One region of the Candidatus Pelagibacter sp. FZCC0015 genome, then DNA from elsewhere that is predicted to be linked to it. Evidence: riboswitches for the same ligand, from Rfam matches in the RefSeq annotation. Region 1 holds a riboswitch; the other holds the start of a gene.

Region 1 (5,444 bases):
GTCAACCTATTTTAGTATTTACCTCAAGCATTAATAAATCTGAAGTTTATTCAAATTTGTTAAATCAAAAAAATATTAAACATGTAGTATTAAACGCAAAAAATCATGAAAATGAAGCAGAGATAATTGCAAATGCAGGAAAAGAAAATTCATTAATTATTACAACAAGTATTTCTGGAAGAGGAGTTGATATTCAGCTTGGTGGTAAGAAGGGCTCTATTCCAGAAGACCAACTTAAAATAGATAAAGATAAAATTAAATCATTGGGTGGTTTATTTGTAATTGGCACAGAGAGAATGGAGTCTAGAAGAGTTGATAACCAGGCTAGAGGAAGATCTGGAAGACAAGGAGATGAAGGTAGTTCAGTATTTTACGTTAGTCTAGAAGATGATTTAATGAGAATTTTTGGATCAGAGTCTATGAATAGTATGCTAGAAAAACTTGGGCTTAAAGACGGTGAAAGTATTGATCACCCATGGATTAACAAAGCATTAGAGCGAGCCCAACAGAAAGTAGAGGCTAGAAATTTTGATATAAGAAAAACACTCATCAAATTTGATAATGTTCTTAATGATCAAAGGCACGTTGTGTTTTCACAAAGAAAAAATGCAATGAATAGTGAAAATATCTTTGATTATTCAGATGAATTTTTAAAAGAAATATCTGATAATTTAATTAAGTTAAAAATTTCAAATTTATCTAATCCTAAAAGTAATGAATTTAATAATAAAACTAAGCAAATAGTTGGAAAAAGCTTTGAAGAAAACGAATTTAAGGATTTAATTGAAACTAAAGATAAAGATTTCAGAGAAAAGATTTCTAATAAATTTCAAGAAACTAGAAAGGAACGGATTAAACTTCTAGGGGAAGATCATGCAAAAGAAATTGAAAAAAGAATTTTTCTTCAATCAATTGATTTAAACTGGAAATCGCATATTCAATATTTGGAGCAATTAAGACAAGTCATAGGTCTAAGATCTTATGGTCAAAGAGATCCTTTAGTTGAATATAAAAAAGAAGCATTTGAATTGTTTTCAAATCTTTTAGAAAAATTAAAATTAGATTATGTAACTATTTTAATGAACTTAAAAGTTGTTCTTGAGTCAAACCAGGAAAATGAAAACAAACAAAACGATATTTCTAAACAAATTTCAAACAATAAAAAAATGGGAAGAAATGAACCATGTTTTTGTGGATCTGGAAAAAAATTCAAGCATTGTCATGGTGCTTTATAAATTTAAATAAATAACAGAATTAAAGAAATTAAAATTAATCCGCCAGCAATAGCTGATAATACTTTTTTTGATTTTAAAATTTTATCAAAATTATTTTTCTTAACAGTTAATGTGCTTAGATCCTCAGTACTAGTCATAAAACCATCGTTTCTTCCAATTTTAAGAAATTTATTTTTTCTCTCATTCATTATTTCTTCAGAAGATAATTCATCAAAATAATTTAAATTTTTTGTTAAAATTTCTCTCACGTTATTTAATATAATATCTCTATCTCTATGCGCACCACCTAAAGGTTCTTCAATTATTTCATCAATAACTTTTAATTTTAATAAATCTTTAGCTGAAAGTTTCATAGCTTTCGCAGCATCAAGCATTTTTTTTGGATCTCTCCATAGAATAGTTGCACATCCCTCAGGGGATATTACTGAATAAATTGCATTTTCTAGCATAAGGACTTTGTTCGATGAAGCTAATGCAATTGCTCCACCAGAACCACCCTCACCTATAATTATTGCAATTGTTGGAACTTTAAGCTCCATACAGCATTCGATTGATTTTGCAATTGCTTCGGCTTGTCCTCTCTCTTCTGCTCCTACACCTGGATATGCTCCTGGAGTATCAATAAAAGAGATTATAGGAATATTAAATTTGTTTGCTAAGTTCATTAATCTTATTGTTTTTCTATAACCCTCTGGTCTCATCATCCCAAAATTTCTCTCAATCCTACTATCTAAATCTTCTCCTTTTTCTTGACCTATTACTAAAACAGATTTTCCATTTAACTTTGCAAATCCAGTTAATACCGATTTATCCTCTCCATAATATCTATCCCCAGATAATGAAATGAAATCTTCAAACAAATTATCAATAAAAAATTTTGCTTTAGGCCTATCTTCATGACGAGCAACCATAGTAGTCTGCCAAGGATCTAGATTAGAATAAATATTTTTTAATTTTTCATCTATTTCTGTTTGAGTGCTTGAAATTTTTTGAGTATCGACTTCTGATAATCCCTCTTGATTGTAAGGATCTTTCAATTTTTCTAGTTCGTTTTCTAGATCTTTAATTTCTGTTTCAAAATTTAGATAATTTTTCATATTTTATTTATAGCGGATGGTTAAAATACAAAAAAGGCAATAAAATGATATTAAATAAGGTGTAATTCTTATTAATTGACTTAAATCATTTAACAGATACAAATTCATTATCGGGAGAGACTATTTATAGCGCCGAAGGAGCAACCACCCCGGAAACTCTCAGGCAAAAGGACCGATTAAAGCATAACACTCTGGAAAGAGATTGATTTCCGCCGAAGGAGTAAAGCTCTCAGGCAAAAATACAGATGGGGTACGAATTAAGTGCTATGCAAGAAAAATACATTAAAATTAATAATCTTCAGGTATCTGAAAAGCTATCAAACTTCGTAAATGATGAATTATTAAAAAATACAAATGTATCTTCAGAAAATTTTTGGTTAGGTCTAGAAAAAACACTCGATGAGCTTGCGCCAAAAAATAAAGAATTAATTAAATTTAGAGAAGAATTGCAGAAAGAAATAGACGATTGGCATCTCAAAAATAAAAGTAAAGAATTTAATTTAGATGAGTACAAAAAATTTTTGTTAGAAATTGGTTATTTAAAAAACGAAGGACCTGATTTTAAAATAGAAACTGAAAATGTTGATGAGGAAATTGCGAGTATAGCTGGACCTCAGTTGGTTGTGCCTGTAATGAATGCAAGGTATGCATTAAATGCTGCAAATGCAAGATGGATGAGTTTATATGATAGTCTTTATGGTACAGATGTAATTGAACAGTCTGAAGACAGCGTATCTGAACGGTATGACCCTTTAAGAGGTGAAATGGTTATAAAATATGGAAGAAATTTTTTAGATAAGTACTTTCCATTAGCTGGATTAAGTTGGAATAAAATTACAAGTTTTGCTGTAAAATATGGGAAATTAAAAGTTTTAAAAGGTGCTGATATTTTTGATTTGGAGGACGAAAATAAATTTGTTGGGCACCGAGGCGAAAGCGATAATCCGTCTGCAATTATTCTAAAGAATAATAATTTGCATATTGAAATTCTAAAAGACTCAAGAGCTTTTGCTGCTCAACAAGATCATGCGGGTATAAGTGATATTATACTAGAATCTGCAGTGTCTACAATTTGTGATAACGAAGATAGTGTAGCAGCCGTTGACTCAGAGGATAAAATTATTTGTTATCGAAATTGGCTAGGTCTAATGAAAGGAGACCTCAAGTCAAAATTTGAAAAAGAAGGAAAATTGTTTGAAAGAAAATTAAATCCACACAGAAGCTATATCTCAAAAGATGGGAAAGGCTTAAAGTTACATGGCAGAAGTCTTTTACTTGTAAGAAACGTTGGTCATCTAATGACTAACTCTTCAATTTTATTGAGTGATGGAAGTGAAATACCTGAGGGTATTATGGATGCATTTATAACCACAGCAGCTGCATTACATGATATTAAAAACAAAAATAATTCAAGAACTGGATCAGTTTATATTGTAAAGCCTAAAATGCATGGTCCAGATGAGACTGCATTTACCGATTTAATTTTTTCTAAAGTTGAGGAAGTTCTAAATTTACCTAAGTATACCTGTAAGATCGGTATTATGGATGAAGAGCGAAGAACATCTGCAAATTTAAAAGAATGTATTAGAAGTCTTAAAAATAGAGTTTTTTTTATTAATACTGGATTCTTAGATAGAACTGGTGATGAAATGCATACCTCAATGGAAGCCGGTCCTATGATTAAAAAAGGTGACATGAAATCATCTAAATGGATTACTGCATACGAAAACAACAATGTTGATATTGGTTTAAGTTGTGGATTTTCTGGTAAAGCTCAAATTGGAAAAGGAATGTGGGCAATGCCCGATAAAATGAAAGATATGATGGAGCAAAAAACAGGACACTTAAAAGCAGGTGCAAACTGTGCGTGGGTTCCTTCTCCAACAGCAGCTGCGCTACATGCTTTACATTATCATGAAATAAATATTTTTAACGAACAAAAAAAATTAATTGATAGAGAACCAGCTAAGCTTGATGATCTCTTAACAATCCCAATAGCAGATAGACCTAATTGGTCTGTAGAGGACATAAATAAGGAAATTTCAAACTCTGCACAAACTTTATTGGGATATGTTGTAAGGTGGGTAGATCAAGGTGTTGGTTGTTCTAAAGTGCCAGATATTAACAACATAGGTTTGATGGAAGACAGGGCCACTCTTAGGATTTCATCTCAGCATATAGCAAACTGGATACATCATGGAATTACAACAAAAATACAAGTAACTGAAATAATGAAAGAGATGGCAAAAATAGTAGACGATCAGAACAAAGATGATCCACTATATGTTAAAATGAGTAATGATTATGAAAATTCTATAGCATTTCAAACTGCTTGCGATTTAGTGTTTAAAGGTAAGGAGCAACCTTCAGGTTATACCGAACCATTACTTCATTTAAATAGATTGCAAAAAAAATCTAATCTGAGTTCGAAACCAAATTAGATCGATTTTTAAAAGCAGAAAATAAAGTCCCATCATCTAAACTTTCAATCTCTCCTCCAACTGGTAAACCTTGTGCTAATTTAGTAATTTTAACATCTAAATTTTTTAGACTATCTTGGATGTAGTATGCAGTTGTTTGACCTTCAACAGTTGCACTAGTTGCAAGAATTACCTCTTCGATTTTATCTCTATTAACTCTTTCAACTAATGAATTAATTAATAAATCTTCTTTTCTTTGGCCAACTGAGGAAATTGTTCCTCCTAAAATATGAAAATAGCCCTGAAAGATATTTGAATTTTCAATCGACCATTGGTCTGCAATATCCTCTACTACACAAATTTTATTATATTTTTCTTTTGTATTCTCACAATTTAGGCAACCATTTGAATTTGACTTTAATGCACCACATGAATTGCATCTAACCACATTTTTATAAACCTGTGCCAATGTATTTGCCATAGGTTTTACAAGTTCGTCACGATTATTTATTAATTTTAAAACAATTCTTTTTGCTGATTTGGGACCTAAACCAGGAAGTTTTGAAATTAATTTAATTAATTCTTCTATCTCACTGATGTTTTGCATCTATTATAAAGGCCATTTAAAACCAGGAATTCCAAAACCTCCCGTTGCTTTTGAAATTTCCTCAGTTGTTTTTGATTTAAGTTGA
Region 2 (5,444 bases), 510 kb from region 1:
ACTCAAAAGATATAAATTCAAAAAAATTAGAAATACCAGTTTGTTGTCATGAAAATTTTTCAATGGACATTAAAAGATTGGAAGAAATATTAAAATTAAGTAGAGAAAAAATTTTAGAGAATTTTTTAAATAAGGAATATTTTTGTTACATGACAGGGTTTATTGCTGGCATGCCTTTTCTTGGTGACTTAGATGAGAATATGCGAGCTCAACGTTTAGAAACCCCAAGAGTAAAAGTACCCAAGGGATCTGTTGCATTAACTGAGCAATTTGCAAACATTTATACATTTGAAAGCCCAGGTGGATGGAATATTTTAGGAAATACCCCTTTGGATGTTTTTGATAGTTCAAAAGAAGATAAACCAAATCTAATTAACCCAGGAGATACAGTAATTTTCAAGGAAATTACTTTAGATCAGTATAAAAATTATAATGAGTAGTAATTATCTAGATATAATCAGACCTGGAATTAATACTACCTTTCAAGATAAAGGTAGGGATCATCTTTATCATATTGGTATTCCATTTAGTGGTGCTATGGATAACCGAAATTATCTTATAGCTAATAAACTTGTTAATAATAATTTAGACTCTGCAGTGATAGAGTTTGCATATCAAGGTCCTCACATAAAGTATTCAGGAGAAAAAATTAATTTTGCTATTACTGGTGATGTAATTTTTTCCATTAAAAAAAAAGATACTGAAATCGAGGGCAAATGTTACGAAAGTTATCAAATTGAAAATGGAGATGAGATAAATATCATATCTACAAATAAATCAGTTTATGGATATTTAGCATTAGGTGGAAAGTTCGATTTAAAATTTCAATGGAATAGTTATTCTATAAATACTAAAGCAAATATTGGATCTAACGATGGAAAAAAATTAGATTTAGGGCAAAGAATTAATTTAAAAAAAATAAATTCAAATAAGGATATTAAAAAAACTAATTACATTAATACTAAAATAGAAAACATAAGAGTGATTAAAGGCACTAATTTTGATTACTTTTCTGAAGAAGGTAAAAAAATATTTTATGAAAAGGAATTCACAGTATCCAAACTTTCAGACAGAATGGGCATGAGACTAGAGGGACCTAAAATTGAGAATATTGTGAACACCAACATAAAATCAGAGGGTTTGATTAAAGGTGTAATCCAAGTACCGGCAGATGGAAATCCAATTATAATGCTTTCAGATCATGGTACTATTGGTGGCTATCCAAAAATTGGAGTTGTGGCTAGTGTCGATTATGACCGATTAGTACAGATGTCTCCTGGTTCAAAAATAAAATTTAAAGAGATTAATTTATCTGATGCAGAGACTTTATTTAAGTTATATGAAATGGAAACTCAAAATTTACTATCACAAATTTAATGAATTTTTTATCAAAAATACCAGGACCTTTTTTAGTTTTTTTAGGAGCTTGTGCGTTAAGTTTTGGAGGTTTAATTGTTAAGTCTTTCGATGGATCTACACTTTGGCAAATATTATTTTGGAGATCACTTTTCTTTATTGGAGTAATTACAATTTTTTTAATCTTTACTTACAGAGGAAAAATTTTCAGTGCTCTTTATAAATCTGGAATTCCAGGTTTATTTGGAGGTATAATTTTATCTATTGGATTTGCTAGCTATGTGTTTGCTATGTATGAAACAACAGTAGCTAATGCAAACTTTATAATTCAAACTCAAGCTTTGTTTTTAGCAATTTTTGGTTACGTATTTTTAAAAGAAAAAATTTCAAAAATTACATTAACTTGCATTATTACAGCAGTAGTTGGTATCATTTTAATGTTAGGAAGTTCACTAACACCAGGTCAAATGACTGGAAACCTAGTTGCATTTATCATGCCGATATCATTTGCAATCTTAATTTTAATTGTCAGAAAATATCCAAAAGTCGACATGATACCTTTACAATTGGTTGCTGGAATTTTTGCAACACTAATAGGTTTGTTTATGTCACCGAGTATTTTGGTTTCAACAAATGATATTTTTTTAGGTTTTATTGCAGGATTTTTTCAAGTTGGACTTGGATTTATACTTATAACAATTGGAGCAAGATCAACTCCTTCAGCATTTGTTGGAATCATTATGTTAACTGAAGCTGTTCTAGGACCCATGTGGGCATGGATGTTTGCAAACGAAAACCCGCCACTTACTGTACTTTTTGGGGGAGCCGTAGTTATAACAGCAGTAGTTATACAGTTTTTGTCTCCATTACTTGTTAAAAAACTAGCCAAATAAATTTCACATAAACATTTTAAATGTGTTATAAATTTATATACGGGAGAGACTACTTTTGTAGCGCCGAAGGAGCAACCACCCCGGAAACTCTCAGGCAAAAGGACCGTACATATTAACTCTGGAAAGAGAATTATTCTCGCCGAAGGAGCAAATCTCTCAGGCACCAAGACAGAGGGGGCAAAGAAGAGTTAATATGGAAATAAAAAAAACATCACTAAATAAACTTCATCAAAGTAACAACGCTAAGTTTGTTGAATTTGCTGGCTATGAAATGCCTATTCAGTATAGCAAAGGAATTATTGAAGAGCATAAATTCACAAGATCCCACTCCGGAATATTTGATGTATCACATATGGGCCAGCTATTCATACATGGTGATGAAAGTTTAACAGAAGAATTAGAAAAAATTTTTCCATTAGATTTAAAAAATCTGAAACAAAATTGCTCAAAGTATAGTTTTTTAATGAATGAGGATGCGGGAATTTATGATGATTTAATCATTACTAAAATCGAGGAAGGATATTTAATTATCTTAAATGCTGCATGCAAAGATAAAGATTTTGAGATTTTATCTAATTTACTAGGTTCGAAATTTAAAATGAATTTAGATAACAGTAGATCTTTGATAGCAATTCAAGGACCCAAGTCTGTTGAAATTTTAAACTCAATTATAAATGGGGTTGATCAACTAAATTTTATGACAGGAAATTGGTTCGATTCTGATAATCAAAAATTATTTGTTACAAGATCAGGTTATACAGGGGAAGATGGATTTGAAATTTCAATTTCTAACGATAAAGCTGAAAAATTCGTTGAAAATTTAATAAAAAAGGGAGCACAACTTATAGGACTTGGGGCAAGAGATACCTTGAGATTAGAAGCTGGATTATGTTTATATGGTCACGAATTAGATATTAATAAAACACCGGTTGAGGCAAACCTTAGATGGGCAATCTCAAAATCTAGATTATCAAACGGAGGTTTTATTGGATCAAAAAAAATTATGAACCAAATGCAAGATGGAGCAAGCCAAGTAAGAGTAGGGATTAAACCCGAAGGTAGATTGATTGCTAGAGAAAAAACTAAAATATTTGATGATACAGATACACAAATTGGTGAGATAACTAGTGGCACGTTTGGACCAAGTGTAAATGGCCCTATAGCGATGGGTTATGTTAATAAAGAATTTTCAAAAGTTGATACTAAAATTTTGCTTGAGGTAAGAGGAAAAAAACATCCAGCAAATGTTTGCGCATTACCATTTTATAAAAAAAATTATGTGAAAGGAGTAAATTAATGAGTGAAGTAAAATTTTCAAAAGAACATGAGTGGATTACTTTAGAGGGAGATGTAGCCACAATAGGAATTACAAAACATGCAACAGAAATGCTCGGCGACATTGTTTTTGCAGAACTTCCTGAAAAAGGATCTAATGTTGAAAAAGATGGTACTGCAGGAGTAGTAGAGTCCACGAAAGCTGCTAGTGATGTTTACACTCCAGTTAGTGGTGAGGTAGTAGATACTAATCAAGCTATTGTAGACGATCCTTCTAAAATTAATGAAGATCCAGAAGGTTCAGCATGGTTTTTTAAACTTAAAATGAAAGATCAATCTGAAATGGATAGTCTTATGAACAAAGAAGAATACGATAAATTTGCAAAGGAGAGTGCTAGCTAATGTTACATAATTCTCAAAAAGATTTTTTAAAAAGACATATTGGACCTTCAGATGAAGATCAAAATAAAATGCTTAAGGAACTTAATTACAAATCACTTGATGATTTAATCAAAAGCACAGTGCCAGAAAAAATCCAATTGAAAGATGAATTAAATATTGGAGAATCTAATTCAGAATATGAAGCATTAAGAAAATTAAAAGCAATTTCAAAAAAAAATCAAATTTATTCCAACTTCATAGGAATGGGTTACTACGGCACTTATACGCCATATGTAATTCTGAGAAATATTTTAGAAAATCCAGGTTGGTATACTTCTTATACACCTTATCAACCCGAGGTAGCTCAAGGAAGATTAGAAATGCTGCTTAATTTCCAACAAATGATAGTTGATTTTACAGGAATGGATATAGCAAATGCATCTTTATTAGATGAAGGAACAGCAGCCGCAGAAGCAATGGGATTAAGTCATAGATTAAATAAAAAAGATAGTAATTTAGTTTTTGTCTCAGAAAATTGTCATCCACAAACAATAGATGTAATCCAAACAAGAGCAGAACCAATGGGATTAAAAGTACTTGTTGGAAATGAAGATGAAGTATTAGATCAATTAAAAGAAGATTTAGTTTGCGGTATATTACAATATCCAGGAACATTAGGAGATATAGTAGATCCTAGTGAGGCAATAAGTAAAATTCATAAAAAAAATGGTAAAGCAATTTTAGCTTGTGATTTATTAGCACTTGCTAAGTTAAAAACACCAAGAGAACTAGGAGCAGATATTGCTGTTGGAAGTTCTCAAAGGTTTGGAATTCCAATGGGTTATGGTGGACCTCACGCAGCTTTCTTTGCAACTAAAGACGAGTTCAAAAGATCTATGCCAGGAAGAATTATCGGTGTGTCTGTTGATAGACATGGAAACAAAGCATATAGATTATCATTACAAACTAGGGAACAACATATCAGAAGAGATAAAGCGACAAGTAATATTTGTACTGCCCAAGCTTTATTAGCAATTGTTTCTGCAGCTTATGCTATTTATCATGGTCCAGAGGGTATCAGAACTATTGCTGAGAGAGTTTCTCAATTAGCTAAAAATTTTGCAGATAAATTGAAACAATCTGGATATGAAATTTATTCAGATCATTTCTTTGATACAGTTACAATTGTAACAAAAGATAAAACTGATCAAATTTATAAAAATGCTTTGGATCAAAAGGTAAACATTAGAAGAGTAAATTCTGAAATGTTGGCAGTTTCTTTTGATGAAAAGAAAAATGTTTATAGAGTAAATCAATTGTTGAAAATTTTTAATGCAGCTGAGTCGATTAAAAAAGAAGACCCAACAGTAAGTCTGCCTAACTTACCAAAAAATTTATTAAGAACTTCAAAATATTTAGAACATCCTGTTTTTAATTCATATCACTCAGAAACTGAGATGCTTAGATATTTAAAAAAATTAGAAGATAAAGATATAGCTTTAAATAGAACAATGATTGCACTTGGTTCATGTACTATGA

The links. A riboswitch is a leader RNA that binds a small molecule or an ion and turns the genes downstream of it on or off. The one in region 1 is predicted to bind glycine.
Region 2: it holds a riboswitch for glycine, as region 1 does, so the genes downstream of both, gcvT (glycine cleavage system aminomethyltransferase GcvT) here and DT059_RS01910 (malate synthase G) in region 1, are expected to answer to the same signal.

Annotation. Positions count from the first base shown of each region.
Region 1 covers NZ_CP031125.1:363,641-369,084, forward strand. Annotated here, with positions in the region: gene secA (preprotein translocase subunit SecA) at 1-1,235, shown strand, start outside; gene DT059_RS01905 (acetyl-CoA carboxylase carboxyltransferase subunit alpha) at 1,238-2,332, opposite strand; glycine riboswitch at 2,434-2,517, shown strand; gene DT059_RS01910 (malate synthase G) at 2,578-4,773, shown strand; gene recR (recombination mediator RecR) at 4,748-5,359, opposite strand; gene DT059_RS01920 (YbaB/EbfC family nucleoid-associated protein) at 5,363-5,444, opposite strand, start outside.
Region 2 covers NZ_CP031125.1:876,347-881,790, forward strand. Annotated here, with positions in the region: gene DT059_RS04590 (5-oxoprolinase subunit B family protein) at 1-440, shown strand, start outside; gene DT059_RS04595 (5-oxoprolinase subunit C family protein) at 433-1,377, shown strand; gene DT059_RS04600 (DMT family transporter) at 1,377-2,249, shown strand; glycine riboswitch at 2,280-2,365, shown strand; gene gcvT (glycine cleavage system aminomethyltransferase GcvT) at 2,443-3,546, shown strand; gene gcvH (glycine cleavage system protein GcvH) at 3,546-3,926, shown strand; gene gcvP (aminomethyl-transferring glycine dehydrogenase) at 3,926-5,444, shown strand, end outside.